Regions from separate parts of the Halobacillus sp. A1-3 genome, predicted to be linked through region 1. Evidence: riboswitches for the same ligand, from Rfam matches in the RefSeq annotation. Region 1 holds a riboswitch; each other region holds the start of a gene.
The links. Region 1 has a riboswitch for thiamine pyrophosphate ahead of tenA (thiaminase II). Riboswitches for the same ligand answer to the same signal wherever they lie in the genome.
Positions count from the first base shown of each region.

Region 2: another riboswitch for thiamine pyrophosphate. It lies ahead of ACRYKC_RS17770 (thiamine phosphate synthase); the one in region 1 lies ahead of tenA (thiaminase II).
Region 3: another riboswitch for thiamine pyrophosphate. It lies ahead of ACRYKC_RS06485 (ABC transporter substrate-binding protein); the one in region 1 lies ahead of tenA (thiaminase II).
Region 4: another riboswitch for thiamine pyrophosphate. It lies ahead of thiT (energy-coupled thiamine transporter ThiT); the one in region 1 lies ahead of tenA (thiaminase II).

Region 1 is NZ_JBPCEO010000001.1:185,468-192,829, reverse strand. Features, by position in the region: gene ACRYKC_RS00900 (hypothetical protein) at 1-173, shown strand, start outside; gene ACRYKC_RS00895 (Fic/DOC family protein) at 166-765, shown strand; gene ACRYKC_RS00890 (pyridoxal-phosphate dependent enzyme) at 1,078-2,040, shown strand; gene ACRYKC_RS00885 (PucR family transcriptional regulator) at 2,054-3,724, shown strand; gene ACRYKC_RS00880 (DUF3221 domain-containing protein) at 3,758-4,303, opposite strand; TPP riboswitch at 4,404-4,512, shown strand; gene thiW (energy coupling factor transporter S component ThiW) at 4,600-5,088, shown strand; TPP riboswitch at 5,094-5,196, shown strand; gene tenA (thiaminase II) at 5,245-5,931, shown strand; gene thiD (bifunctional hydroxymethylpyrimidine kinase/phosphomethylpyrimidine kinase) at 5,928-6,734, shown strand; gene thiM (hydroxyethylthiazole kinase) at 6,731-7,362, shown strand, end outside.
Region 2 is NZ_JBPCEO010000011.1:58,247-65,608, forward strand. Features, by position in the region: gene thiS (sulfur carrier protein ThiS) at 1-36, opposite strand, end outside; gene thiO (glycine oxidase ThiO) at 33-1,154, opposite strand; gene ACRYKC_RS17770 (thiamine phosphate synthase) at 1,138-1,749, opposite strand; TPP riboswitch at 1,840-1,948, opposite strand; gene ACRYKC_RS17775 (M14 family zinc carboxypeptidase) at 2,139-4,526, opposite strand; gene ACRYKC_RS17780 (hypothetical protein) at 4,759-5,310, opposite strand; gene ACRYKC_RS17785 (superoxide dismutase) at 5,457-6,332, opposite strand; gene ACRYKC_RS17790 (M20/M25/M40 family metallo-hydrolase) at 6,459-7,362, opposite strand, start outside.
Region 3 is NZ_JBPCEO010000003.1:207,828-215,189, forward strand. Features, by position in the region: gene ACRYKC_RS06455 (flavodoxin family protein) at 1-50, shown strand, start outside; gene ACRYKC_RS06460 (DUF4395 domain-containing protein) at 97-504, opposite strand; gene ACRYKC_RS06465 (TatD family hydrolase) at 598-1,380, opposite strand; gene ACRYKC_RS06470 (ABC transporter ATP-binding protein) at 1,377-2,114, opposite strand; gene ACRYKC_RS06475 (ABC transporter permease) at 2,107-2,880, opposite strand; gene ACRYKC_RS06480 (thiamine-binding protein) at 2,877-3,170, opposite strand; gene ACRYKC_RS06485 (ABC transporter substrate-binding protein) at 3,170-4,177, opposite strand; TPP riboswitch at 4,296-4,406, opposite strand; gene ACRYKC_RS06490 (ATP-grasp domain-containing protein) at 4,553-5,497, shown strand; gene ACRYKC_RS06495 (NAD(P)/FAD-dependent oxidoreductase) at 6,051-7,109, opposite strand; gene ACRYKC_RS06500 (VC0807 family protein) at 7,353-7,362, shown strand, end outside.
Region 4 is NZ_JBPCEO010000002.1:190,767-198,128, forward strand. Features, by position in the region: gene ACRYKC_RS03700 (DedA family protein) at 1-53, opposite strand, end outside; gene ACRYKC_RS03705 (hypothetical protein) at 81-506, opposite strand; gene ACRYKC_RS03710 (phospholipase D family protein) at 714-2,201, opposite strand; gene thiT (energy-coupled thiamine transporter ThiT) at 2,312-2,878, opposite strand; TPP riboswitch at 2,964-3,062, opposite strand; gene ACRYKC_RS03720 (alpha/beta hydrolase) at 3,183-3,929, opposite strand; gene ACRYKC_RS03725 (SDR family oxidoreductase) at 3,957-4,790, opposite strand; gene yfkAB (radical SAM/CxCxxxxC motif protein YfkAB) at 4,961-6,073, shown strand; gene ACRYKC_RS03735 (YgjP-like metallopeptidase domain-containing protein) at 6,174-6,764, shown strand; gene zupT (zinc transporter ZupT) at 6,799-7,362, opposite strand, start outside.

The sequences.
Region 1 (7,362 bases):
TACGTACAGAAGAACAAGCGGAGCACTTGATGCGGTCCGCTAAAGCTTCGATCGCAGTTGAGGGGCTTCGTCTCAATCAAAAACAAGAGCTGTTAGTGAAAAAGTGCTTAACAGGGGCCATTACACATAAAGAATTTATCAAGCGGGCTTTGGAATTGTCTCGTCATGCCTAACTCAAGGTATGGGAGCGGTTCCTCCCGCTATTGTTATGTAGGCACAGATGTATTTATTAATCATTACGATATCAAAAACGATAAGCAATTACAGGCGATGGAGACTATTCTATCCACACAGCGCTTATCAGAACTTCAGGAGAAACCAATTACTGGGGATCTTGACTTAAGGCATCTTCAAAAGATTCATGCTTATCTGTTTGGGGACTTATATCCTTTTGCGGGTGAGATCCGAACCGAAAACATTACGAAAGACGGTTTTTCGTTTGCACAGGCAAGATTCATTAAGGAAGCTTCTGTTTCTCTATTTGAGCAATTAATGAAAGAGGACTGGGAGCATATGGATCGAGCCGTTATTCCTATGAAATTAGCTTATTATATGTCTGAACTCAATGTGTTGCACCCATTCAGAGAAGGAAATGGGCGCAGTCTTCGTGAATTTATTCGCTGTGTCAGTCTTGAAGCCGGCTATGATTTAGATTGGTCTGCCGTTACTCACGAAAAAGTACTTCAAGCGAGCATCGAGTCTGTCCACGACGTTCGAAAACTAGAAGAAGTGATTAATGCTTCATTAAAACCCTTATCATCGTAACCTCTGGCTTTTTTAGCTAGAGGTTTTATTTTGCTTATAAGAATCAACATTAGGGCTGTAGTGAACCTTCGTTCTAAATAAGAGTTGTTTTACTATAAAATTTCCAAGACCTGTTTTCCGAACGATAGCATGCTTCAGTATGTAGAGAAAGGGGTAACTGCATAAATATTACAAAAAAAGCTGTTGGATGATCATATCCACCGGCTTTTTCTCTTTAAAGAATGGCAGATCATACACTATAATAATAATTAATACTATAAAATATCTGAATTATCTGAACAAATAAGAAAAGGAGGATGCCTTATTCGTGATGTGTCTTTTTCATTTAGAGAGGTGTGGAAGGCTAAGCAGCGGCTGAATTCAGTGGTAGAAGCGACTCCACTCGTTTATTCTGAGTCCCTATCAAAAAGCTTGACTAATGATATCTACTTAAAGCTTGAACATACACATCCTACAGGGTCTTTTAAACTGCGCGGTGCAGCAAACAAGATTCTGTCCTTATCAGACGAAGAAAAAGAAAAGGGAGTAGCAACTTTCTCCACAGGAAACCATGGCATATCTGTTGCCTACGTAGCGAAAAAATTTAATATTCCTTGTATCGTCTGCATATCCAATCGAGTCCCCCTTGAAAAGGTGAATCGTCTAAAGCGGTTGGAGGCCGAAGTCGTCGTTGTCGGTAGCAACCAGGATGATGCTGAGGCTCATTGTTATCAATTAGAAAAGGAAAAAGGCATTAGTGTAGTCAAACCATTTGATGACAGGGAAGTGATTGCAGGCCAGGGTACAATTGGACTTGAAATTATGGAACAGCTTCCAGAAGTTAAAGAGGTAATCATTCCATTGTCGGGTGGAGGGTTGCTCTCTGGCATCGGATATACGCTCAAATCGATTGATCCTTCCATTAGAATTACAGGTGTATCAATGGAGAAATCAGCAGTTATGTACGAAAGCTTAAAGAAAGGAACTCCTGTCGTTTTACCCGAAGAAGATACACTGGCTGATAGTTTACTAGGAGGGTTGGGGCCAGAAAATCAATACACATTTTCGATGACTGGCAAGTATATGGATGGGGCAGAACTTGTTTCTGAAAAATCCATTGGGAAAGGCATCCTGCATATGCTTGAATATCATAAGATGGCAATTGAAGGGGCGGCTGCTTCAGGTATTGGACTTCTATTAGAAAAAGGCAGACGAGCCAATAGCCCTGTCGTTCTCATCATCAGTGGCAATAATATAGACCATCAAACAATCGAGGACTTAATGATCAATAAATAGAGAGGTGTAGCAGATGGGAGTGACAGTGGAAGATGTGATGCAGTTGCCTGTCTTTAAGAATGCAAAAGTCCTGACGGAAATCCAAGCAATACCTGTAGAGTGGATCTCTGTTATTGAAACGCCTGTGGAGAATTTTGTGAGGAATCATGAATTTGTCCTTAGTACAGGAATTGGATGTGGAGAAGATATCGCTGCTTTAGAGCAGTATGTACACGATGTGATCCGTTCAGAAGCATCAGCCCTGGCTTTTGCTACGGGCAGACATATTTACAAAGTGCCGGATAGGATTATTCAACTGGCAGAGGATAACAACTTTTCGCTTATAGAAATTCCATGGGAAGTCCGGTTTGGAGACATTCTTCAAGAAGTCTTCCGCTTAATTGCTCGTGAAAAAGAGACAGAGCAGCAACAAGCCGAAGCAGTCAGACAAGAATTGATCAACTGTGTTTTAAATGGAAAAGGGTTGCAAGAAATTACGACGATTCTATTTAATAATACGCGCATTCCAATAGCAATCAGTGATCATAATAAGCAAATTCGAGCTAATCAGCAGTTCGATCGTTACTTTATTGACGTTCTCAATGGGAAAAGAGAAGAGGAGTACCAGCTTGTCACACCTTCTGCCTTCAGTGATCATCCTCTGTCCCACTATATAGAAAAGTACCAGATCAAGGATGAATCATGCTACCAGTTAACGATCCTTTCAAACTATAAAAAACAAGGCTATCTTCTTTTTAAGCCGGTGGAAGATGAGCAGTTGAGCTGGATTGTGCTGACAATCCTGGAGCATGCTTTGACGGCCTGTGCATTATATTTTGTTAAAGAAAATGCAATCGAAATGACAGAAATCAGGCTAAAGGACAATTTCTTGCTTGATCTTGCTAAAACGAACATAGAGATTGATAAATCCCTCTTATCCAAAGCTCAGCTATTAGGGTATGATCTTGATAAATCCTATATATGTCTCGTGGGAGATATTCGTTTTAAGAAAGCAATCGATGATCACATCGCTTCAGACGATCATAGTGTGAAATCTTCTTCTATGCATAGTCGAAATTACTATATTCAAAAGGAGGTCACTCACGCGGGAGATGTATTGAAGCGGGATACGATGACGACTTTTGATGAAGGAGAGGTCATAGTTTATCTTGATGCCGACGCTAGTACGTATTCAAAAACGGCGAATCAATTCCTTGATTTAGTCGAGAGAAGGTTGAATGAATTACTAGCTGGCATTACGATAAGCTGGGGGATTTCTTGCCCGAAAGAAAAAGACTACACTTTCCACCAAAGCTATGAGGAGGCAAAGGCTGCATTAAAAATCGGCCGCCAGCAGCACGAGGATGGTGACAGGACTTTTTTTAGTGATACGAGAATGAACCGACTACTTATGGCCTTGTCCCACGAAAGAGAGATAGAAAATATTGTAGAAGAGACGCTGGAGAAATTGATTCAATACGATGAGAAAAGACAGACCGATTTGATTCATACCTTCATTGTCTACAACAAATACAACAGCAACGTCAGCCAAACAGCTCGGGCCTTAAATTTACATCGTCAATCGTTGTTACATCGACTCCGAAATATTGAACAATTGACTGGCCTTTCCTTATTAGATGCTGATGATCTATTCCTTTTAGAGTTGAGCGTGCGATTATGGATGTTGAAAAAAGTAGAAGAATGAGCGTTTCAGTAAGCTGAAACGCTCTTAAAGGTTTTATTTTGAGTCAGGGATAAACTTTTCTACTTCTCCATTGCCTGTGCCAACTTTAGACAATTGAACAAGCCATTCGTCTGAATCGATATCAAAAGACAGCATTTTTACAGATAAAATATCCTGGGTAGACAGGTCCTTCAGGGCATTGGACAGGGCCTCGTAGGCTTCCAGGTCTGCCCCTTCCACTGCACTCATTTCCAAAACAGAGACGTGATCCGCAGCTGCCTGTTCAGGATAAGATTCCTGTATATCACCTTGGGTCCAAACCTCCACTTGCTTACCAATAAAGGAATCACCTGAAATTCCTGAAACCCACATGGCTCTAGGATTCCCTTCAGAGTCAGGATCCACCGAGTCAACGACAAGAATTCGGTCGTCTTCCTGTTCCATTACATAGCCAGTGATGTCGGGAGGAAGATTTTCATCGGAATCGCTCGTACTGGATGATTTCGAATCTTCCCCGCCATTAGTGGAGCTCGTTGTATCTGTTGAGCAGCCTATCAAAGTGAGTAGACATACCATGCTAATGATCCACCATGCTTTCAAAATGATCGCTCCTTTTCAAAAAAGCTTATCGGTTTTTGTTTACGGGTGACAAAAAATAACAACTCTGTTATGCTGAAATCATCCAAGCGAATACCAATTCATTTACTACTAGGGGAGCCTGAATGGGCTGAGAAGAAAGCATGATGCTTTCTGACTCTTATGGACCTGATCTGGTTAATACCAGCGGAGGGAAGTAGTTGGACGATACGTCTATTTACTATATACCCATTCAAAGTCAGGTCCTCACCAGGATCTGACTTTTTTTATAGCTTCCCTTTAAGAAGGGAGGTATAACGATGAACAGTACAAGGTTGCTTACAACGATGGCCGTTTTTGTAGCTATTGGTACGCTTGGTTCGCAATTGTTGTGGTTTCCAGCTGGGATTGCTAAAGCATATCCCGTCCAGCATGCAGTCAACGTTATGGCTGCGGTCACTCTAGGTCCCATCCCGGCAGTGGTCATTGCCTTTACGATTGGATTATTGCGAGTGCTTCTAGGGTTAGGTACACTGCTCGCTTTTCCTGGGGGAATGATTGGTGCATTTATGGCGGGGTTGTTTTACAAAACCTTTAGGAAAAAAATCTTTGCCGTTGTTGGTGAAGTCATTGGAACAGGTGTAATCGGAGCTCTGTTTGCTGTTCCTTATGCCCAAGTGTTAATGGGGAGTACAGCAGGGGCTTTCGCTTTTCTCCCACCTTTTCTTGTCAGCAGTATAGCAGGTGCGATGCTCGGCTGGGTAGTCGTCTCACGAGTCAATCAGAAACATTTACTTTTACCATCATAATACACGGAATCTACTAGGGGCGCGAGTGTTCGCTGAGAAAAGGTCATCCTTTGTCCCTCAGAACCTGATCTGGTTAGTACCAGCGGAGGGAAGTAGTCAGTATCCACATCTATTTTCCCCTCTAGTGGCTTCCAAATCATTAGGAGGCTTATTTCCATGACATTTACAGAGTTGTTAAGAGAAGAAAATAACGATATTTTTGAAGAGATTTTCACACATCCATTTGTTAAAGGAATCGGAGAAGGTGTTGTTCCACCTGAATCCATAGCCCATTACATCAAAGCGGATTACGAGTACTTGAATGCGTTCATGCACGTCTATGGCATTGCTATGTCCAAGTCTTCGAAGCGTGAAGATATCGAGTTTTTTAACGATCAAGTCAGCTTTGTTCTTCATAGTGAAGTCCATCCGCACCATAATTTCTGTGAACACATTGGAGTGCGCTATGAAGAGCTACAAGGGTATCCACTTCCACCGACTGCGGATCACTATATCAAGCATATGATCTTTCATGCCAATCAAGGCAGTTTAGGAGAGATACTAGCCGCCTTGCTTCCATGTCCGTGGACTTACCTTGAAATTGGACACACACTTATGAAGCAATATCAGCCGACAGAAAATCACCCTTTTCACCCTTGGATCAGCTTCTATGCAAATGGAGAAATCGAAACGCTGACGAACCATTTACGTGCCAGATTAGATTCACTTGCTGCTGAAGCTTCTGAATCTGAACAGCAAAAAATGAAGGAAGCTTTTAGAAAGAGTTGTCAATTGGAATGGTTGTTCTGGGAAATGTCCCTGACCTGTGAAGAGTGGCCGACTGCGGGGGTGACTACAAAATGAATCAAGTCTCTTGTGCGTTAACGATTGCCGGGACAGACCCAAGTGGTGGAGCTGGGGTTCAGGCAGACCTGAAAACCTTCCAAGAGTTAAAAAGCTATGGAATGTCTGTCATCACATCGGTTGTGGCACAGAATACGACAGGGGTGAAGGGAGTTCACCATCTCCCTATAAATATGCTGGATAATCAACTCGAAGCCATTTCTTCGGATATGCCTGTGCACGCAATAAAAACCGGGATGATTGCAACAGAAGAGATGATGGGAGCTGTCGCGGAATGGATAGCGAAAATGAACGTGTCCTATGTAATGGATCCTGTAATGGTTGCTCAAAGTGGTGACCCTTTAATTGAGAAAGAAGCAAGGCTGTATTTGAAAAATCATCTCGTTCCCTTAGCTTCACTCCTTACACCAAACATTCCTGAAACGGAAGATCTGTTAGGAGAGAAAATCGAAACGAAAGAAGACATGAAGCAAGCGGCAGTATCCATTGTAGAGAAACTCGGTTGCGGTGCAGCACTGGTGAAAGGCGGCCATTTCCAAGGAGATGCTGTGGATTATTTATACGACGGAGATTGGATTCACACCTTCCGATCAGAACGTATCGAGACAAAAAATACACATGGTACAGGGTGTACGTATTCTGCCGCGATAACGGCTTATTTAAGCCAGGGTTATCCGATTGTAAGGGCCGTTAAATTAGCAAAGTATTATGTGACGGAAGCGGTCAGACATTCTTTTGATTTAGGTCATGGAAGCGGACCAACCAATCATTTTGCTGTGCGAGCGGAGGTAGTTAACAAATGAATCTAGGAATCATAAATGAAGTGCGAAAAAACCAGCCGTTGATTCACAATATCACCAACGCTGTAGTTATGAATTTTAGCGCTAATGGTTTACTTGCTTTCGGAGGTTCCCCAATCATGGCAAATGCCAAAGAAGATGCAGCTGATGTAGCAAGGCTTTCTCAAGGACTTCTGATTAATATAGGAACACTGACAGAGGAACAGCTGGAGGCAATGATAAGAGCGGGAAAAGCGGCAAATGAAGCGGAAATTCCTGTCGTTCTTGATCCAGTGGGGGTAGTCGCAACGGAATTCAGAACCAGATCCTTTAGATCAATCTTGCAGGAGGTAAGACCTACAGTAATTAAAGGAAATGCTGGTGAGTTAGCTCACTTGATAGGTATTGAAGTAGAAACCAAAGGGGTCGAATCAATCGGCACCGGAAATAATGAAGAAATTGCTCGTAAAGTAGCAGAAAAGTATGCAACAACAGCCATCCTTACAGGGGAGGTTGATGTAATTTCAGATGGATCAGAGATCAAGACAAACCACACCGGTCATCCGCTGCTTGCAAAAGTGACAGGAGCTGGGTGCCTGCTCGGATCGGTTCTAGCTGCATCCTTGACTGGCTCTGGTTCTGTCATGCACAA
Region 2 (7,362 bases), on a different contig from region 1:
CAAATCTACCGTTCTTCCATTTACAATAACGTTCATAACGTGATCCTCCTTTCATGAGTTGCAAATCGCTCAGGCGATAGCATTTCTTTACTAGGGTAGGGAACTTCGTTTTCTACTATTAAATCTCTGAGCATCTGTCCAGTTACTGGAGCAAGCAAGATTCCATTGCGGTAATGCCCTGTAGCAAAATAGAAACCTGGAAGATTCGGATGTTCACCTATGATCGGCGAGCCATCTACGGAACCAGGTCTGATGCCTGACCAGCATCCTAGAAAAGGTTCATTTTGAAGATCAGGGAGAACAGAAAATACTTCATTCATTAAGCTGGCTAATCCACCGCCGGTTGTTGTGGTGCTACTGTCTCCGGAAATCGAAGTGGCTCCTATGAGGTAACGACCATCCAGTTTAGGCACAAGGTAAAAATTACGGAAGAACAATGTTTCTTTGAAATACTGCCTGGCAGGAAACAAAGAAAAACATTCTCCTTTCGTAGGGACCATCGGATTTTCGAGCCCAGTCGATTCAAACCAGCGTCCGCTGTCAGCTCCTGAAGCCACAACTATTCTCTCAGCTATAAGAGTTCCTGTTTCCAGCTGTACTTGATAACCTTCCTTCACCTTTTCTATCCCAAGTACAGTATTGTTTTCTATTAATCTACCTCCATAGAAAAAAGCAGCTCTCTTGAACGCCTCACAACTTTTAGCAGGCTCAACATGACCATCTTCTCTCATTAACAGTGCCCCGCGACTATTGATAAGAGAGGGAATACGATCCTTTACTTCATTGGCCGTTATCCACTCTAAGTCAGGGAATTCTTCCTTTTTTGCAGCTAGTTCTTTTTCATGTTCTGAGTCAACAGCAATTTCTAGCATTCCATATTCAGAAAGACCAATATCAATTGATGTGAGGTTTCGCAGCTCTTTCGATAATTCCTTATATAAATTCCGACTTGACTCGCAAAGTTTATGAAATTCACTTGCCTTTTTATTTTCCGTATGAACACCGAGCATACCCGCCGCAGCTCTTGTCGCTTTACTTCCACTGGATGACTTTTCAACGACTAATGTTGATACGCCACTTTTATTCAAATAATAGGATATCGAATGACCAATAATTCCTCCCCCGATGATGAGAGTATCAACGTGATCGATCATAAATAAAAGCCTCCTTTTTATATTTTTTCACAGCTTGAAGTGGGTCTTTTTCACCGAAGATACCTGACATCACTGCTGCACCTGATGCGCCGGCCTCCGCTAACTCTTTCATCTGGTGGCTATGAATGCCCCCAATCGCTATGACAGGAATTCTAAGTGAAGAAGTCATCCTTTGAAGCAGTTCCAGTCCTCGTGGAGCCACACCTTTTTTACTATTGGTGGAATAGATATGTCCAAATATTACGTAATCAGCCCCTTCCTTCTCAGCTTGATGAGCAGACTCCAGAGAATGAACGGAAACCCCGACAGTTTCATGTGGAAAATTACTCCTAACTTCTCTGAGCGAATAGCCTTTTTCCGGCAAGTGAAGGTTTCGAATCCCTGTGTCTTTCATGAAAGAATAATGCCTATGAACATACAGCTTTTCTTTTGGAAGCCCACTCTCTATCAAACGATTCACGAGAGAGAGGTAGTCTGGCAGCGCTCTTTGTTTTTCTCTCAGAATGATTCCATCTACATATGGTGAGATAAGCAGAATCGTAGATAACAGTTGAATATCTCCCATTTTTCCATCGGTTACGGTTATTAGTTGCAACTCCAACACTTCCTTTATTTTTGAGCACAAAAAATGCCACTCTCCCGGAGGAAAGTGGCATTACTTATAGAATACACGTTACGTGTCTAAAGCCTATCTTCGTCACTTTCCTCCGCTGGTTTAAACCAGTTCAGGTTCAAAGAGTCTCAAAGTTCTACTTTGATCTCAGCCCTTAACAAGGGCACCCCTAGTGAATGAACTATTCAGTTGGCGTTTGACTTTACTCTACAATAATTTTAATATTTCGTCCACACAATTTCTGGAAATGTTTAGAATTAGGACCAATAGACTACAATTTATCCAGTATCGCGATGATATAAGAAGACCACCTCAAATATTCCAAATTATGGATGACCTGAGGTGGTAATTAATGGGTCTAATCTGTTTGTTTATTTGGTAAAAATCGCATTTGAGAACAGGCGGAATAAGTAATCAGTATGGTCTCGGAACCCTGCTTCAAGTCCGATTAATGTTACGTCTTGATCTTTTTCATTTACGATTACAGGCTTACCTTGTGCACCCTCACGGTTTTCCCAGTGTCCAGCCACAAAGAAATCATCCGTGTTGAATGAGGCGTGAACATTTACCGATTCAACGTCTGTATACCATACGGGTTGATAGACAAACCCATAATCAGTGGACTCATATCCAGAGGTTAGTGGAGACGAACTATAGTCAACTCTTACGATTCCATTGCTGTTAGAATAGCCTTCATTTACGGTCACATCTGTTAAGCCAAGCTGTTTCGTTGCTTCAGAGGCACCAGTTCCTACAGCAATATATTTGCCGCCTTCTTCTACAAAGGACTGGATGTTTTGTTTAAATGCTTTATATTCGTTCTCATCTTCAAGTCCAAATTCATCGTTTGCAGGGATATTGTTATATGAAATCATGCGGGACGTTCCGCTGAAAAAGAAAACGTCTGTATCCCGGAGCCCTTCTGCTGCAAGCTGCTGTGGTGTTATCTCTTCAACATCAAACCCTAACCGTTGTAAAGCCGCCAAGGTACCTGCGTGCGATTGTGATTTGTAGATGCCACCATCTTTGAGGATGGTCACTTTTTGAGCATTCAGCGATTCACCGTTCGCCACATCCTCTGTCTTCACAGTAATGCCCGATTTCTCGACCAGTTTTCTTAATTCAGGTGTTTCCTTCGCATTCACGTAAAAATTCTCTTTTTCCTTTTTTACATCAAAACCATGATTTATGAGTGTATTGACGAGATTGACGGCTTTCACAGAAGAGTTTGGAATTACATAAGGGCCATCACCGACCAATTCACCGTCCGCAGTTACTTTTTTCACATCGTGTACTTTCACGTTAAACGAGCTTTTGGCATCGACTTTGACCGCTTCAAATCCCCATAGCTCAGGTAAGTTCCATGCGGAGATGTCGTACATAGCCGGTGTAATATCAGTAATATCTTCACCATCCCATAGCATCGTGTTCGCAAGCCCTGCTTTTGCCTGACTCATATCCACGATATAAGTTCCAGCAGGATAGTTCACCCCATCATAAGTGAATTCTTTTTTAGACTCAGAGACTTGAATATCATTGAACTCAAGGTGTTCTACCGCTTTTTCCGTTGCTGTTGGATCTTCTTTATCTGCAGGTAGAATATAGGCTTTAGGAAAGAAACCTTCTGTATGATACGGATGGTCAAATTGAATGCCTCGTTTAAATACCTCAATCTGATCTTTGATCATTTCTTCTTTGTTTTGGTTAGAAAATTCAAGTGCTCCCATTACAGCATCATAATGCCATTTCACGCCATCCCAATCATTGGTTGGCGCTTCAAGCGTATAACCGTAAGCACCGTGGTACATCGCATACATCGGCGTAAAAATTGGCGGGTAATCATCCCAGCCAGCTGTATCATCACGCTGAGGGATATAAGTACCTTCCATGGATTGATAGTCCACATTTGACGTATTGTCGTACTCACTGCGGTGATCAACAATATTTCCTTCCATGGCCTCCGCTTGGTCCATCGCCCATTTCGAAAATAGATCATATTCATAGTTAGGATTATGCGGGGGTGTACATGGTTCAATTAAGCCGGGGTTGTCAGGTCCCCCAAAAGATTTGATATAACCATGTAGGTCAAGGAACACCATTGGATTCCATTCTTTAATTAATTCAACTGTATGCTTCGTCTCCACTTGGGATTGTGTAATAAAATCACGGTTTAAATCAAAGCCATTGCTGTTAAACCGGGTTGCATCGATGCGGCCGTCAGGATTGGCCACCACATTGAAAATTAAGATATGATTTTCAAGTAATTCTTTTGTTTTCTCATCTTCTGCTGTCGCGAATCTTTCAATCAGTTGTAGCGCAGCGTCAGAGCCTACAAATTCTGTACCATGGATCGATGCGTTTATCATTACAGGAACTTTGAAATCCGGATGTTTCTCGATAAATTTCTCAGCCTTTTCAGGGTTCTTAAACATTTTCTTTCTTAATGATTTTTGATAGCCATACTTCCCTTTTTCTGTGGGATCAGAAATCGTAACCACATAAAGATCGTTTCCTGCAGAAGATTTCGCAGGTGTTTCCACTGTGATTCGGTTACTTCTTTCATCAATCTCTCTAAGCTTGTCATCCACTTTCGAATACTTCACAAAATCATAGTTTTCACTATTAAATAGACTCCCATCTTCCTCCTCCAACGTTTCATTTACATTTACGTTATGCCATTTCGGCGAGTCTGCTGAAGCCGTTATGGGCACAGCAAACATCCCAAGGGCAGCGACCCCAGCAATAAGTTGCTTCTTCATTATGTACCTCCTATATTCTATTAGACTTAATTACTAGTTTATACCAATTGTTACAATTGTTGTATACTTAGATCATCCTGATTTACGTCAGTTCTTATGTACCAGGAGTTCCGTCATTCACTTTAGATTATAGACTTTAATAAAAGTAAAAAAATCAGAACATTAAGCCTGTAAGTACCACAAATTAAATAAGAAAGCGCGATTGCCAATTCAGGCAATCGCGCTTTCTTATTTAATTTAATACACTGTCAATTTTTGCTTTTATTCTACTATAGCTTACTGGATGACAAAATTTATTAATCGTTGAAAGAGAAATAGTCTTTTGTTCTGTAAAATGTTCATTAAGATAAGAAGTTGGAACAACATAAAAGTCCCAGCGGTTCACATCAAGAAGATCGTAATTCGATTTATCTTGATCTGTATAAACGCAAAAAACATAACAATCCGAATTTCGTTTCGATTCAGAGCTCATTATTCCTGTGGCAGTATCCCATGCTCTTGCTTTGGGTATGTTAAAAACAATTTTAGACGGTTGCCTTTGCTTCCATGATTGAATATAAGCAGATGACTTAACCTCTATAAGATTGTCATTATATACAAAGTCAGCCTTATCCCATTCAATTCGAGGCTTACTTGTTAATCCTAAGGCATATCCAACCAAAAACTCAGCTAAAATACCTCGATTTGTATTACTTAATAAATCTGAATATGCCCAGCGCCAAAATTCCTCCACTGTAGTTTCCGTGCCCTTTATTTGTACTCCTTTAGATATCTTCGAATTCAAACTATCACTCCCATTTTTATTCCGTTTAATTTTGATTAGCTGTTCCTAAACACTACCTACTAAAGCTATTGTTTTAATATGTAAATAACCTTTTTCACTAGTTCAAAACAGGGAGACCGCTTACTAGCAGCCCCCCTGTTTTGAACTTAAAACTTCTTCCAATTCACTTGTTTCGCTTTTTTGTAACGGTCCTCAACAGCGTTCCAGTTGACCACATTCCACCAGTTATCCACGTATTTCCCTCTATCATTCTCATACTGCAAATAGTACGCATGCTCCCAAACATCGAGCGGCAGCAATGGAATCACATCCCATTGACTTAAGTTTTGATGCTTCTCTGCCTGTAAAGTTTCCAGACGGTGAGATCGAGGAGCCCATACCAATATCGTCCAGCCAACACCTTCAACTTTTTTCGCTGCCGCAGAAAAATGTTCTTTAAACTTTGGAAAACTCCCAAAGCTTCTTTCGATCTCTTTTAAAAGTTCCCCCTTAGGTTTTCCTCCTCCCTTAGAACTCATGATTTCCCAGAAAATCGTATGCAAATAATGACCTGCTCCATTGAATGCAGCTTCTCTTTCCCAATGCTTAATCAGGTCATAATTATTATTTCTTCTTGCTCTCTGCATTTCTTTTTCTGCTTGATTTAAGCCATCCACGTAACTTTTATGGTGTTTGTCATGATGCAGTCGCATAATTTTCCTGCTTATATATGGCTCCAATGCTTCGTATGCGTAAGGAAGCGGAGGTAAGGTATGCCCTCCTATCGGTACTGGCTCATCTTGTCTTTCGCTATCAGAACTTCCATTTACTTTTGCTGCAAGTCTCTCTAATTCATACGCTTTTTCCAGATCAAATGAAGCAGTATCCCGGTTCCACTCTTCAATTTGGGCTAACAAACCATTTAGTTCCTTTTGGTAGGTATCGTCTTCAGAATCTTGCCTGGATGCATCACCCTTCGCCAAGTCGTTTGCCCATACTTCCATGTCACGAAGATACTTTACCAGCGCCTGATTATCGCTCAATCTGGTCCCTCCTTTAATCCACTGTATAACTATATGCAGTTACCATGATGATTAAGAAGGAAGAGGTCCACCTTCTTATCATATAAAAAAGATCTCCGTTTGAACGGAGATCAGTTGTGAGTTTTATTATTTAGAAGTACTCGTCTTGTTCATAAACTTAAGCAAATCCGTTAGCAGTGTACTAAACGTCGATAAGTGCTCCTGCACCCGTCCAGGATATTCTTCCTCAATAAACTCTAGCGTATCATTCTCAGTATGCCATATACCTCCATGCTCCACTGTTTGTTGATAGCCGTCCAGATCACCTATCTCCCAATTCGTGGCTTCTAAATAACCATAAGGAATGCCTTTCGCTTTGAATGGAGCATGGTCACTCCAATCTCCTGTCGTACCAGCTGGATAATGAGGATTCAAACCTGGGTTAGTTTCAACATCTAATCTCTTCTTATCGGCAATAGCTAACGCTTGGTCGCGAATGAATCCATCCTCTCCTGCATTTCCATACACATACATTTGATCTCCAACAGCCAGGCTGTCTAAGTTAATCATGCCTATCGTGTTTTCAATCTCTTGTTCTGACATATGATTCGCATAGTATTTAGAACCTTGTAACCCTACTTCTTCTGCACCAAATGCAATAAATACAATGGAATATGGGGTCTTTATATTATTCAATACTTCCGCCGTTTCTAGAAGGACCCCTACGCCTGAGGCATTATCGTCTACTCCGAGTCCGGCCGAAACGGAATCATAGTGAGCCCCTACAATAATCTGTTTACTAGATTTGCCTTCTTTGTAAGCAACTACATTGGATGAAGATTTTGTAGAGTTATAATCAAATTCTTGAACTTCTGTTTCCAAACCGATTCGTTCAAACTGGCCCACGATATACTCGGCTGCTTCTCTCTCATTTTCTGACCCGGCGATTCTTGAGCCAATGTCATAAGCTAAATACTCCATATGCTTATAAGCCATGGCTCCGTCTTTATGAGCAAGTGAAGGATGATATGTAACAGGGTTCGCGGAAGCA
Region 3 (7,362 bases), on a different contig from region 1:
CCAAAATCTTCAAGGAACAGCCTATCCCGGCCGTTGGAAATACACAGTAGAAGACTATAACAAAAAGCCTGCCCATAAAAAAAGGCAGGCTTTTTGTTAGGAAGTCATGCGTTGGTGTTTCCACATCATATACCGGTAACGGATCGTGCACCCGATGCAGAAACCTAGAAGGGCGACACCTGCAGCGGTAACAACCATGGCACTAAAGATGTACCCGAGAATAGTAAAGTTAAAATAAAAGAAAGCGATCGCCAGCCCAATGCAGATCGTGGCAATCCACTGATTAAAGATCTGCTGGTCACGATCCTCTGGAATATATTGATTTGCTGGTTTAGTTAAGAAGTTCTTACTGATTAAAATGATTGGGTTTTGTTTCGTAATCAACGTGTAGACCCCAATAATAAAGGGGAAGAATAGGATCGCATGATGAATAAAGATTCCTAGTAAGACCGTCACCACAATAAATAATTGATTAGTTTGAACGAGAGGTTTTGGAATACTCATTTCGTTCACCTTCCTTTAAGACCTATTATACACAGTGTATTAGTCGGAATAAAGAAAAGTGAACAAATTGCGGAAGAGGATCGAACTTCTACATTAAAAACTATCAATTTTGTAAAAATCTATCGTGTTTTTATACAACTGATTATATATATTCTCAGCCGGCAGTCCTTTCAACTCACTAATTTTTTCTACCGAATCATGAATCATTTTAGGATGTGTAATCTTTCCTTTAAAGGGGCCCTCAAATGGCCAGGGGCCATCCGTTTCCACCATCAACTGGTCTAAAGGATAATTTCTGATCAGGGATTGAACTTCTTTTTCATAGACACAATCTGGAGTGATGGAGATAAAATAACCATTCTCTTTCATTCGATCAATGGTAGTAGCGGAGCCTTTAAACCAGTGGAAGTGTGCACGCGTCATCTCGTGCTTTTCTAATAAGTCACAGACGAGATCGGCATCTTCGTAGATGGCATGAAGGACTACCGGCTTATCCAATTCCTTAGCTAAAAGCAGGAAATGCTCCAGCAGCTCAACATATAGGGAGAGAATTACGCCTGGGTTTTTCTTTCGAGTATAATAAGGCAGCCCGACTTCTCCGATCGCAACCATGTGATTAGCGTACCGATGAATGAGGTCCGTTATTTGCTCTATTTCTTGATTTGTCGGAAGGCTTTGTTCCGGATGAAACCCTAGTGCTGGTTTGATTCTTTGATCTTCCATAGACCAAGTCAAGGTCCTTAAGCAAGAGTGCAAGTCATTGGAAACAGCAATAAGTTGGGTGATGGAGTATAGATCGAGTTCAGATAGCATCTGATCTCTGAACGATTCCTCATACATATCAAGGTGGATGTGTGTATCTATGATAGGCTTCATACGAGGACCTGCAATTCTTGAAAGATTTCCTTTTTCCATTCTAAGAATTCATTCGTTAATAGTATGGACTGCTCTCGAGGGCGAGAAAAAGGAACTTCAACCTCTTTGACTACTCGTGCTGGCCGATCAGATAAAACGATGATCCGGTCTGATAAAAAAAGTGCTTCTTCAATATTGTGTGTTACAAATAAAATAGATTTCTGATTTTCCTCCCAAACCGATAAGAGCCATTCCTGCATTTCGATCCTCGTAAATTCGTCCAGAGCCGAGAAAGGTTCATCAAGACAAATGAGAGACTGAGGGCTTAATAAACTTCGAATGAAAGAAGCACGTTGCTTCATCCCTCCAGATAACTGATTTGGGTAAGAGTGCTCAACCCCGCTCAACCCCGCTTTATCAATCATTTCTAAAGCAGCTTTACGGTTGGTTTCTCCTTTTATTTCACCACCAAGAACGACATTGTTGAGTAAGGTTCGCCAGGGAAAAAGCGCTGGACTTTGCGGCATGTAGCTGATGAAGCCTTTTTTCCCTGTAATTTCTTCTCCATCTAAAAAGATTTTTCCATGGTCAGGCTGAAACAATCCACCAATCAGGTGAAAGAGCGTACTTTTTCCACTGCCGGAAGGTCCAAGAATCGAGACGAACTCGCCTTCTTCCACTTGAAGCGAAAGATTTTGGATGACGGATTGTCTGTCAAATGACTTGAACAACTCTTCAATCATTAATTTACTCATAGGATTCTCCAGCTCCTTTTCTTTGCCATTTCGTCAACTGTCTTTCTATGAAATTGATAAGAAAAAAGAAGAGCAGGCTTAGGATCATAATCAAAAAGATGGCCACAAACACTCGATCCGTTCGGAATGAGGAGGAGGCTAACGTCATATACACTCCGATTCCTCTATTGGCACCTAGCCATTCTGAAATGACAGCCCCCATGACACTGTATGTGGCTGAAATTTTTAAACCAGAAAATATCGATGGCTGGGCATGAGGCCATTCAAGTTTACGAAAAATCTGTCCTTGTGTTGCACCCGCCATTTGCATGTAGTGTTTCAATTCAGGCGTCGTCTGCTTTAATCCATCCATTGCAGAAACGGCGATAGGGAAAAAGCAGACGAGAACGATGACGATCAGTTTAGGTAAAGCTCCAAAACCGAACCAAATCACTAACAAAGGTGCGAGTACAATAATCGGGATGTTTTGGGACAAAATGAGAAGCGGGTAAACGGCATCTCTCACAGCAGGGATTAGATGAAGAGTAATCGCGACGATCAGGCCCACGCTTACACCTATCAAGAAGCCAGTGATTGTCAATTGAATCGTTGACAGAAGATGATGAGAATAACTATTCCAGCCAGCTATTCCTTCTTGGGCAATCATTGATGGGGCAGGTAATAACCATTCAGGCACGTCAAAAGCCCGGCTGCTTCCTTCCCATAAAATGAGCAAAAGGATGAGGACCGAAGCTGGTCTCCATCCTTTTTTGAATACGCGTCTCATGACCGGTACTTCTCCGTCAATTGATCCATCGATGCTCCCTGAGGTTGATAGAAAATCTTAATTTGAGAGATGACGTTTTTACATCCACGCTCCACCATGGCTTCATTGATCTTTTCTATCAGGGGAAGGATCTCAGTAAGGTCACCTTCGATCGTTGTTTCCAAAGGATGGACCTCGTATTTCAAACCTGAAGCATCAATGATGGAGATCGCATGATCCACATAAGGAATGACATCTTCTCCACCTTTTGTCTTTGGTAAAATTTGGATGCTCACAAGAGAATTCGCCATCATTCTTCCTCCTCATCCGGTAAGAATTCGTTCGTAAATGCTTTTTCCGCTTCTAGTTTTTTATCTAGTAAATCGTGACTGTACATCCACGCCGCATAGTTTTCCCATACTTCTAAGTCTTGGATTCCCCATTGCTTAGCATCGTCCTGGTATTTAGGGGACAGCCATTTTTGACTCGCTTTCACAAGTTCGGGGTCAAGGTCTGGAACGGCCTCTATAAGGATATCGGCAGCTTTTTCAGGTTGATCGATCGCATACTCATACCCTTTAGAAACGGCTGCCATGAATGCTTCCACCGTTTCAGGATCATTATTTATTGTTTTCTCATTTGCTGTCAAAACAGGTGTGTAATAATCAAGTTTATCCGAGTAGTCGGTTAAGTACTGCATATTCAGTTCTTCTCCGCGAAGTTCGGCTTCGACACCAGTCCATCCATAATAAATCCAGGCAAAATCAATGTCACGTTCGACAGCGGTAAAGAAATCAGAGTTCCCCATATTAACAATTTCGACTTCTTCCACATTTGCATTTTCCTTCTGCATCAAAGAAGAAAGAACAGCTTTCTCAACTGGAGCACCCCAGCCACCATACGTTTTCCCTTCGTAATCAGCTGGAGAGGTGATGTTCTTTTCCTTTGGTGAAGCGAAACCTGAAGTATTATGCTGAATAATCGCTCCGATAGAGACGATCGGAATTCCTTGCACTCGCGCTTCCGTCAGAGTCTCCTGGGCACTGATTCCGAAGTCGGCTTTTCCTGAAGCGACAAGCTGGTCTGCGCCCGCTTCTCCTGGTAACATAATTTCAACATTTAGCCCTTCTTTTTCGAAGTAGCCTTCTGCTTTTGCGACATATAAGCCTGTATGATTGGTATTCGGCGTCCAATCCAGTACAAGCTTGATATCTTTAGTTTCTTTCTGTTCACTGCTTGATTCTGAACTTGCTTCATTGTCGCTAGAACATGCGCCAAGCAGAATAACAAGCAATACAAGCATGAATAACTTTTTCATAAGATTCCCTCCATTTGAGTTCATCACTACTGGTCAAAAGGGAGAACCTATGAATATGGAATAGGGCATATAAAAAGCACCCTGTACCATACCCAGGGTGCATATCTATAACGATAATGAACTCGTTTCAGATGTTCCCTACGCTGGTATAAACCAGATCAGGTTCTAAGGGTCAGTATCAAAAAGGATACAATCTCAACCAGCTACACTGGTCCCCCTACATTAAACCTATGAAGTTGATGAACAAGTAGATTATAGTTTCACTTTGCCACAGTTTCATAGATTAATCAAGCACTATTAAAAGCTTATTCCTAGTATTTCAATAGGTTTTATGTGTTAGAATAGAAGAAACATCTGCGAAAAGGAGTCGGATCAATGAGCAAAATTTATGTACTTCACGAGAATGACGAATGGACCGGCCATTTGACTGAGCGATTAGAGGAGCTTGAACTGCCTTATGAGCTATGGCATCTGGATGAAGGAACGCTTGATTTAACGAGTGAACCTCCGGAAGGGGTCTTTTACAATCGAATAAGTGCTTCTTCACATACCCGGGATCATCGTTTTGCCCCTGAATTTACAGAGGCCGTCATAGCATGGCTTGAACGCCATGGAAGAACGGTGATTAACGGCAGTCGTGCGCTAAGGCTGGAAGTAAGTAAAGTAAATCAATATATGGCTTTGAATCAATCTGGAATTCAAACACCAAAAACCATCACAGCTGTTGGTAGAAATAATATTTTGAAAGCAGCAGACCAATTGAATTTGGATTCGTTTATAACAAAGCATAACCGCGCTGGAAAAGGGCAGGGGGTGCAATTGTTTCACTCGAAGAATGCCCTGAAGGAATATTTGGAAGGTCCGTCGTTCGAAGAGCCTGTTGATGGTATTACTTTGCTACAGCAGTATATTGAGGCGCCGGAACCTTTTATCATCCGTCATGAATTTGTCGGAGGGAAATTCGTTTACGGAGTGAAAGTTGATACATCTGAAGGCTTTGAATTATGCCCGGCAGATGCTTGCACAATAGAAGATCTCTACTGCCCGACCGATAGTGAAGCTGAAGAACCTAAGGCAAAGTTTGAAATCCTTGAAAACTATCGTCCAGAAATCATCGATCAATATGAAGCATTTTTGAAAGAAAATAACATCGATGTTGCCGCTATCGAAGCAATTCAGGATAAGGATGGAAACCTTTATTCTTATGATGTGAACACAAACACCAATTATAATTCAGACGCTGAAGCAAAAGCTGGAGTTTATGGAATGCTTGAGCTTGCGAAATATTTAGGAGAACAATTGAATCACGTTCATGCTTAATGGAAAACCTTTGTTAAATCTAAGTGTTGAAACGTCCTTCATTTCGCAAGCCTCCTGGTTCTGAAGAATTAGATTTCTTGGGCCCGTTACTCAATAAGGGAGATGAACAGGCTCCATTCAACACCAGCACGATTATTCAGTATCTAGTAGGGTTTAATAAAACGGAAGTAAGGGATTTCTATCAATCAGAGTTACCTGCAAATGAAAGTGAAAAAGTCTATCAAAAGGTTTTTGCAAGAATCCATTCAATCTGAAAATTAAGGTAAAGAAATCGATTATTACTCCCTTCCAGGGCGTTTTCGTTATTCTGAACACTCGCAAGGAGGTCTGGGAAATGGTGAGCCTCCTGTGGGATGATCATGACAGGGGAGACCCCGGAGAGCGCTAGCTCGAGGAGGCTCAGCGCATGCCCACGGAAAGCGAGCCATTTCCCGGACCTCCTACTTCCACCAATGGGAACGGAAACCATCCAATTCAAATTACTTAAAACCACTCAGGCAAAAACCTATCTAACAACGAAAAAAAGAAGTGCCTTCAAAAGGGCACTTCTTTTTTAGTGTCGCTTGCTTAACCAAAGCACACCCGATTTCGCCAAACGAGGCAGCATACCTGTCATCGGTTTTTGCATCATATTACCGAATCCGTCACTCTTACCAAGAGATCCAAGCGTTCCTTTCAATTTCAATTCGCTTGGACGTTCTGGTACACGGTTATGGAGGACGGCCGTTAAGACTTCGGCTATTTTTTCTCCTTGCTGGCCGGCTAACTGGGCGCTTGGGGAATGATCCGCTGAGGCACAGTCACCAACAACATACACATTTTGGCTGTGCGGAACCTGATAAAAGTCGTTGACGATGATTTTATCTTGGTTGTCTTTTTCAAAAGGGAGCTCTCGTACGAGGAAGTTTGGGCGGACACCAGCGGTCCAAACTGTAACATCGTTCATGTAGCAAATCCCGTTATTGCACACGCCGTCTTTTTCTACATATTCTACATTCGCTCCGTGGATGACTTCGACGTCATTTTCCTTAAACCATTTCTCCACGTACTTTTGGATCTTTGAGTCGAACGCTTTAAGGACTGTATCACCACGGTCAAGCAATCGGATATTCAAATCGGAGCGGCTTTCACGGACTTCAGAAGCGACTTCGATTCCGCTCAGGCCAGCGCCCACTACTGTTACATTTTTATATGCTCCAAGATTTCCGATCGAGTAACCTGCGCTACGAGCCTTTGCGAAGGTTTGGACACTTTCAGTAAACTCTCTTGCACCCTCGATGCCGTGGTAATTGTCTTCACAGCCAAGTCCAATTACGAGATAATCATAAGGAATGTTTTCAGTCAGGTTCTTGATGATTACCTGTTCGTTTTCTACATCAATTTTTTCAATTTCATCGAACACATAATCGACTTGATCATGCACTGGAAAATCTACCCGAGCATGCCTGTCTGATTCAGTTCCTGCTGCGATCGTATAGAACTCGGTCTTTAATGAATGATAGGGGTTGCGATCTACGACGGTTATATGTACATCTTTCGGAATGTTTTCGAGCAGTCCGTGCAAGATGTTCAAACCACCGTACCCGCCGCCAAGGATGACAACTCTTTTCATGATTTTCACACCACCTTATTCAAAATCCATCCATGCTGTTATATGGTCTGGTGTATATTCGTTTATCGAAAACGCTTACGGCTTCTTACATTTTTAAGACTACCAAAAAACGCTACAGAAAACTAGAAGGACTTCGCATTTCTTATCGTTTACGGTCAAATTTTATCAAAACAGAGACTTTTGAAACCACAGGACCTTCATCACGTATAGTTAACATAAAGACGGTAGAAGGAGGCAAATGTTTTGAAGCAAA
Region 4 (7,362 bases), on a different contig from region 1:
AGAATCCCAATATATCCATAAGTATTGATTAGATCAATCAACCAATTTTCCATTTTTATCTCCCTCTTTAGATTGTTTCCTTATCCTTTTAGCACGATCGTTTCTCTCTTCGTATTTTGCTCCTCTTGCCATTCAATTACCATATAAACTCGACTGACTTCGTCAAAAGTAACAGGCTTGCCTTCCCTGTTTACGTATGTATCTCCTTTAATGGAACCTGTTTCAATCTTATTGACTTTGCTCTCGCCACTTACTGACTTTGTTTGTACGATTGTATCTGTTTCATCAATGACCGCATGAACGTTGATCTTGTAAAATTCAGGACTTCCGTTGTCCTTTCCTTTAAAAATGACCTTCCCATCTCCTGCTTTAAACAATTTTGGGGTACATTTGATCTTATAATGTTGTACTTCCCAATGGTCACTTTCTCCGTTCAACGATAGATGAAAGTGGTTTTCTTTATTCTCTTCCTGCAGGCCACAGCCCAAAAGCAACAATACTATCATTAAAAGCAGACTACATATTTTGATTATTCTCATGTTTTCTTACACCTCTGCTAGTTCATTCTATAGTTCTCTTGAATCAATCAGACCATTTCTGATGACGTTTTCTCCATTTTTTACAATAACATAAATATCCAGTTATAAATGAATCAAAATTCATTTTTCCATAAAAAAAAGACTGAATCCCATTCGATTCAGTCTTTCAACAAATCAATAAGTTGTGAACCATGTCCATTTTTGCAGATGATAGGTGGCGTAGCGAATAAATGTAAGATTACCTTGAAACTCCGAATAGTCTGCTGTATAAGTCTCGCCGTTTTCGTTATTCCACATCCGTTTAAAGTAGCTATCCACTTCTTTAAAAACTTCTTCAGAAGGTGGACCTTTGATGACCACATCTGCTTCAAGATTCAAGTTTGCCAGATTACGTCTTGTATAATTGGCAGAACCTGCAATAATAACATTTTCTTTCGACTTATCTATATATAACATTTTGGTGTGAAACTGCTCGATATTTACTTCATACCAGCGCATATTGATGTTTTTGTTACCTAAATTCTTCATTTCCGCTGCTACAGGTAAGTTAGGCAGGCCAGGTTTTTGGTGCCCAAAGGCTTTCTTATTCGGATCCATGATTATATTGACTACAGCCCCGCGATCAGCCGCTTTATCAAGCTGGTCAATCACTTTCCGGTCACCCAAGTAATACATGCCTAGCCAAACATTATCGCCTTCTCCTGCTTTTTTAAGTTCATCAAGAATGGAGCGATAGATCTTTCCTTCCGTCACAAATTGAGTTTGTAAATTTCCCTCTTGTTTTTCAAAAGACATGTCTTCATATTCAGGAAAATCAGCTTCTCCTGAATAATTGACCACTGCTTCTTCTGCTTCTAATATATCCTTAATGATTGGGCCTTTCATTTTGAATGCTACATTCTCATGATAGCCGCTTGCATCGTGTGGGTTTGCAGTTTGAACAATGGCAGAATCCTCCGTGACCAACAGCTTACGGTGATTCGCTTTAATGTTCAATAACTTCATGTACGACCTTAAGGTGACATCTGGTGCTTCTTTTGCGATTGGGTTACCAATCCAGCCCTGCCCTTCGGTTCCCATCCAGGAAAAGAACAAGCGCCATACGCTTGAATAAAGAGGGTTGGAATCACGGAGCTTATTTAGATTCGTGAGTACAACGTCCACTCCAGCGTCTTCTAAGCGGCGGATGGTCTCTGATTCGTACGATCCATAAATGGTATTGATCCGATCAGTAATGAAAACAACTTTTAGGTCAGGATGTTTTTCTTTTTGCTGGACAATTTGATCAACAAGGTTATCCGAAATCGGAGGAAACTCATTTTTTCCGTTTGTATAGCCATTAAATAAGAACATATCCGCTACAATAAAATCTTCTGCCTCAGAAATCGTCCGCCCTAACTCCTGAAAGATTTGACGTTCATGTACCGTCTCTCCGTCTTTATTCTCGTACGTTAAATCATAAAAAAATTCGATATCTTTCATCGAATGGGTTTCTCCTTGATAAGATATTCCTTCAGGCAATGGCTTCCACGAGGTATGATAGGCAATCATGAAGGTATTAACGAGGATAAATATGATGATGGTCCAGAAAATTTTGCTCTTATGAATTTGTCTTAACTTATTTCTTCTTTTCCGCATCCGTTTCTTCAAAAATCTCTTCATTAGTCAGTCCGCCTTTTTTATAGGGTGCAGTACTATTTTCACTAAAAAAATAGAAATCAAACCTAATACCTAAAAAAACCCTCGTTTTTATATAAAACGAGGGTTTTATCTTACTTTATTACTAATTGTGGGCGTTGAACAAAAAGCAGGGCTACAATCATCGCGCTCAGGACAAAAGCCGGCAGCATGTACCCCCCGTTATAAATAAGGGAGTACAACCATACGGGCTGACCTTCTGGAGCGAATTCTCCGTAAAAGACTATTCCAGCAATAAAGTGCCCCAAAAAGCGGAGTAAGCTTCCGATAAAACATCCGACAGTCACCCAAAAAATCAAAGAACCTTTTTCATTCGAAGAGATAGCTTTCCAGAGTGGTTGTGCCACAACCCCAGCTAAACCGATGACAGAAAAAGCGACCAGATAATCGAGAACCGTCTGCAACGGCGTGATGATATAAGCACCCGTTAGTATTTGATAAATCCCGAATAAAAGTCCTGTCGTCATTCCTCCTTTTACTCCCCAGCGAAATGCCATGATAAAGACGGGCACCATTGCAAATGAGACAGATCCGCCCTGCGCCCATAGTTTAAACGATAAAAAAGGAATGATATCAAGTAAAATGGCTAAAGCAGAAAAGATTGCCATTTCCACTAGAAATAATACACGTTGGTTTCTCACGATTGAGCCTCCTAATAAAAGACACAAAAAAAGCAACACCCAGGGGAAGCTTCCTGATGGAGGTTCCCGTTAAGCATTGCTCAACCATCAAAAGAGCCACCATCCCTACGCCAGTGCTAACTGACAGGTTCGAAGGGTCTGAACCGCATTCACTCTCAGCCGGAAGGCTCCCCTTGAAGGCTTTATACCGTTTACTTTTCTTGATTTGTCTTCTATTATAGTAAAAAAACAATGAGAATACAAAGATTTTTATTGCCCGGGAAATCCCTTTATAAAGGTATTCTAACGGTTGGGCTTTCGCTTATCATTTCGTTTTCGTGTACATTTGAAAGAATTCTAGACTTCGCTCAATAATTAAATCCTGGTCATTATCCAGTGTGGCTACGTGATAACTGTTTTCTAAATGGACGATTTCTTTGTGTTCTGAAAACACAGTATCAAAAATCACCTCTGAGTTATGCGGAGGAACGACGTGATCTTCATCTGAAACAAACACAAGTATCGGACAATGGACGCTTGATAGCTGGCTTTTCACCTGACTCATTAAATCTAAAAGCTGGTCAATGGAACGAACTGGTGTCCGTTCATAAGCAAGCTCTTCTACATCTTCCATCTTAATATCCGAACCAATCGCATCAGTGAACGGACCGTCCATTGCTTCTGTATTTTCCATCGCAGGAATATCAATCGCCGCATTAATCGGAATGACGCCTTCAATATCCGGATAGTTCTGGGCGACATATAACGCAAGTGTACCTCCCATAGAGAGTCCTACAGTAAAAATAACCTCACACCGATCTTTCAACCAGCGGTAACCCTCATCAATGGACTCGATCCAGTCCTCTTTTGTCGATTTTTCCATATCTTCTGGTGTCGTTCCGTGACCTTTCAGTCGTGGCGCACAAACGGTGTATCCAGCCCTTGCGTAGGCTTCTGCAAGAGGCCTCATGCTTTGAGTTGTACCAGTAAACCCGTGGGAAACTAGAATACCGACTTCATTTCCCTTGAAGTAAATAGGATCTGCACCTTTCAAGACGTTCGTCATTTCCATAAATTTCTCTCCTTTATCGATATATAATCAGGAAAGCAGATTTTTTAAAACCATTCTCTCTAACCATGCCCACGGAAGCACCTTCTTTAAGAATAGGTTCATCCTTACTCCTGGGCCAATTGGATAACGCAATTTTCGAATGCGATCTTTGTCTGCAAGTTTGGTCATTAGTGTAGCTACTTGTTGTGGGTCTCCGTGAGATTCACGATTTAATGCTTTCCAGAGAGCTTTCACATAATCAGCATAAGGTGATTCAGGGTTATAAACTGCGTTGGGCAGTTCCATTCCAGAACTCCAAATATTTGTTTCGTATGAGCCTGGTTCTATTAAAGCGACATCAACCCCAAAAGGTTTTACTTCTAACCGTAAACTTTCGGATAGTCCTTCCAGTGCGTATTTTGATGAGACGTATGCGGACAATCCAGGAAAGCCAATTCGACCGCTCACGCTGCTGACGTTTAAAATCTTTCCGCTTTGCTGTTTTCTCATTACAGGGAGTACGGCCTTCGTTACACTAATTACACCAAATACATTCGTTTCGAATTGGCGGCGATAGGCCTCCAAAGGTACCTGTTCCACAAAACCACCAATTGCAAAACCCGCATTATTGACGAGCACGTCCACTCTTTCAACTTCTTGAAGCCTTTCTTGAAAGTGAGCCAACGAGATAGCATCTGTTACATCTAATTGCCAAACTTCAATTCTTCGTTTGACTTCCTCATTTATAGAATCCCTTTTAAATAGTTTCGCTTTTTCCATATTTCTCATCGTTGCAATAACACGGAATCCTTTTTCTGCACATCTCAATGCGGTCATATAGCCAAAACCACTGGATGCACCGGTAATCACTACCGTTTTCATCAGATCAAACCTCCTCACTATTCTCTACATTTAGTTCGATACAGGCCCACCTTTTCCCTTTTCTAAAAAGGAATGCTAGGGTTCGATCTCGAATAATGGTAAAATAGCACGTGGTTTGTTTCTAACCAAAATCATTATAGAAAGGAAGTTTCATATCTATGAGTTCCAACATGAAGCTTCAGAAACTCTCGCCCTCTTTTGATCCATGGGAAGCATATATGGACGTAAAAGAACATGGAGAGATGACCTTATCCAATATTGAATTCACGACGACAACCTTATGTAATATGAGATGCGAGCACTGTGCAGTAGGATATACGTTACAAGATAAAGATCCAGAAGCATTGCCGATGGGACTAATTTTAAAGCGACTTGATGAGATCCCTCATTTACGAACTTTGAGTATCACTGGCGGAGAACCGATGATGTCTAAAAAATCTGTTGAAAACTACGTCGTGCCTTTGCTTAAATATGCTCACGAGCGTGGGGTCCACACGCAAATAAATTCCAACCTAACTCTTCCTTACAAGCGATACTTGCCGATTATTCCTTACTTGGATGTTTTACATATTTCACACAACTGGGGAACGATTGAAGAATTTATCCATACTGGATTTGCACGTATGGAAAGAAAACCATCGGAAGAAAACCGTAAAATGTTTTTCGACCGTATGGTGGAAAACTCTCAGCGTTTATCAGAAGAAGGGGTGATGGTTTCAGCAGAAACAATGCTGAACCGTCGGACGTACCCTTATCTTGAGGAAATCCACGACCATGTAAAGAAAATGAAGTGTGCAAGGCACGAAATTCACCCGATGTACCCTGTGGATTTTGCCAGCAGTTTAGAAACGTTGAGTCTTGAGAAAATGAGAGTAGCTATTAATCGTTTTCTTGATCACCGGGATCAAGAAATCTGGATGCTTTTTGGTACTCTTCCTTATTACCCATGCAGTTCTTCTCAAGATGATCTTGCCATGCTAAAACGATTGTATGAAGAGAAAAACGTGACAGTAAGGAATGACCCTGACGGCCGTTCCCGTTTAAACGTAAATGTTTTCAGCGGAGACATTATCGTGACTGACTTTGGAGACGAACCTGGCCTCGGAAACATCAAGAACACGAAACTTACAGATGCTTATCTCACCTGGATGCGAACAAAAACGGCTGAAAGTCTTAACTGCCACTGTCCAGCAGTTGAATGCCTTGGTCCAAATGTATTAGTCAAAAACACGTATTACCAAGATGTCGACTTCAAAAAACGCAATACAAAGCTATCTCTATAATAAAAGAAGAGCTTTCCACCGGAGACTCTTCTTATAATTTTTGACGAAATCCCCAAGTTTCAATAAACTTAATTATATTATCCAAGAAGGGGGAAGAAGTATGCCAGAAATAAAAGATGGTCCTGCTACAATAGCTTATACTTTACATAAAGAAGCAAATATTCATTTTGTGAAAATATATATTGATGATTTGAACGGGATTCAAGTGACTGCCCCGGAAGCAAGAAATGAAGATAAAATACAAGCCTTTCTTAATAAGAAAACAGAATGGATTATAGAGAAATGGAAATCTCTCCATGAAAATCTTTATCAAGTAGACCGTCTCACCTTAGAGGAAGGACAAAAGCTTTCTTATCTCGGTCGATCCTATCAACTCATCATTCAAGAATCAGATGAGGACCAAGCAACATTTCGCTTTCAAAAAGGGAAGTTTTGGTTTACTTTTCCACCAGCAATGGATAAAGAAGAGAGAAATGAGAAATTGATCCGCCTTGCTAAAGAGTGGCTTCAATCCAAAGCAGATGAAAAGTTTAGTAAGCTTCATAGTAGAAAAATTTTTCTGCAGGAAGACGTCTTTCGGTTAGGAATTAAAGAGCCTGATCACATTAAATTAAATTGGAGACTAGTGCAGCAGCCTAAAGCTGAAATTCTAGAACGAATTGAGGACTTAATACAAGAGAAGACATGTTAAAAACCCGCCAGAAGATTATCTGACGGGTTTTGATTTAAATGAATAGTAATAAACTTAAGGCCATCACAGCCATTCCTGCGACAACTCCATATATTGATAGATGGGCTTCCCCGTATCTTCTGGAAGCTGGAAGCAGCTCATCTAATGAAATAAAGACCATAATTCCCGCTACTCCAGCGAAGAGAATGCCGAAGACCATATCATTCAGAAATGGCATTAGAACGAGATAAGCAAGGATGGCACCAACCGGCTCTGACAATCCACTCAAGAAAGATAGATTAAATGCTTTCTTTTTGCTGCCTGTAGCGAAATAGACCGGAACTGAAACAGCAATTCCCTCTGGAATATTATGAATGGCAATTGCTACAGCGATCGCAACCCCGAGACTCGGGTCGTTCAATGCAGCAGTGAACGTTGCAATTCCTTCTGGAAAGTTGTGGATCGCAATAGCTAATGCTGTGAACGTTCCCATTTTTAGCAGCTGAGCATCTGTTCTTTCAGATTTAGGCTTCGACATATCCTCGACTTTCTTCACTTCATGCGGATTACCAGCTTTTGGGATTATTTTATCAATTAAGGCAATTACGAGCATTCCGCC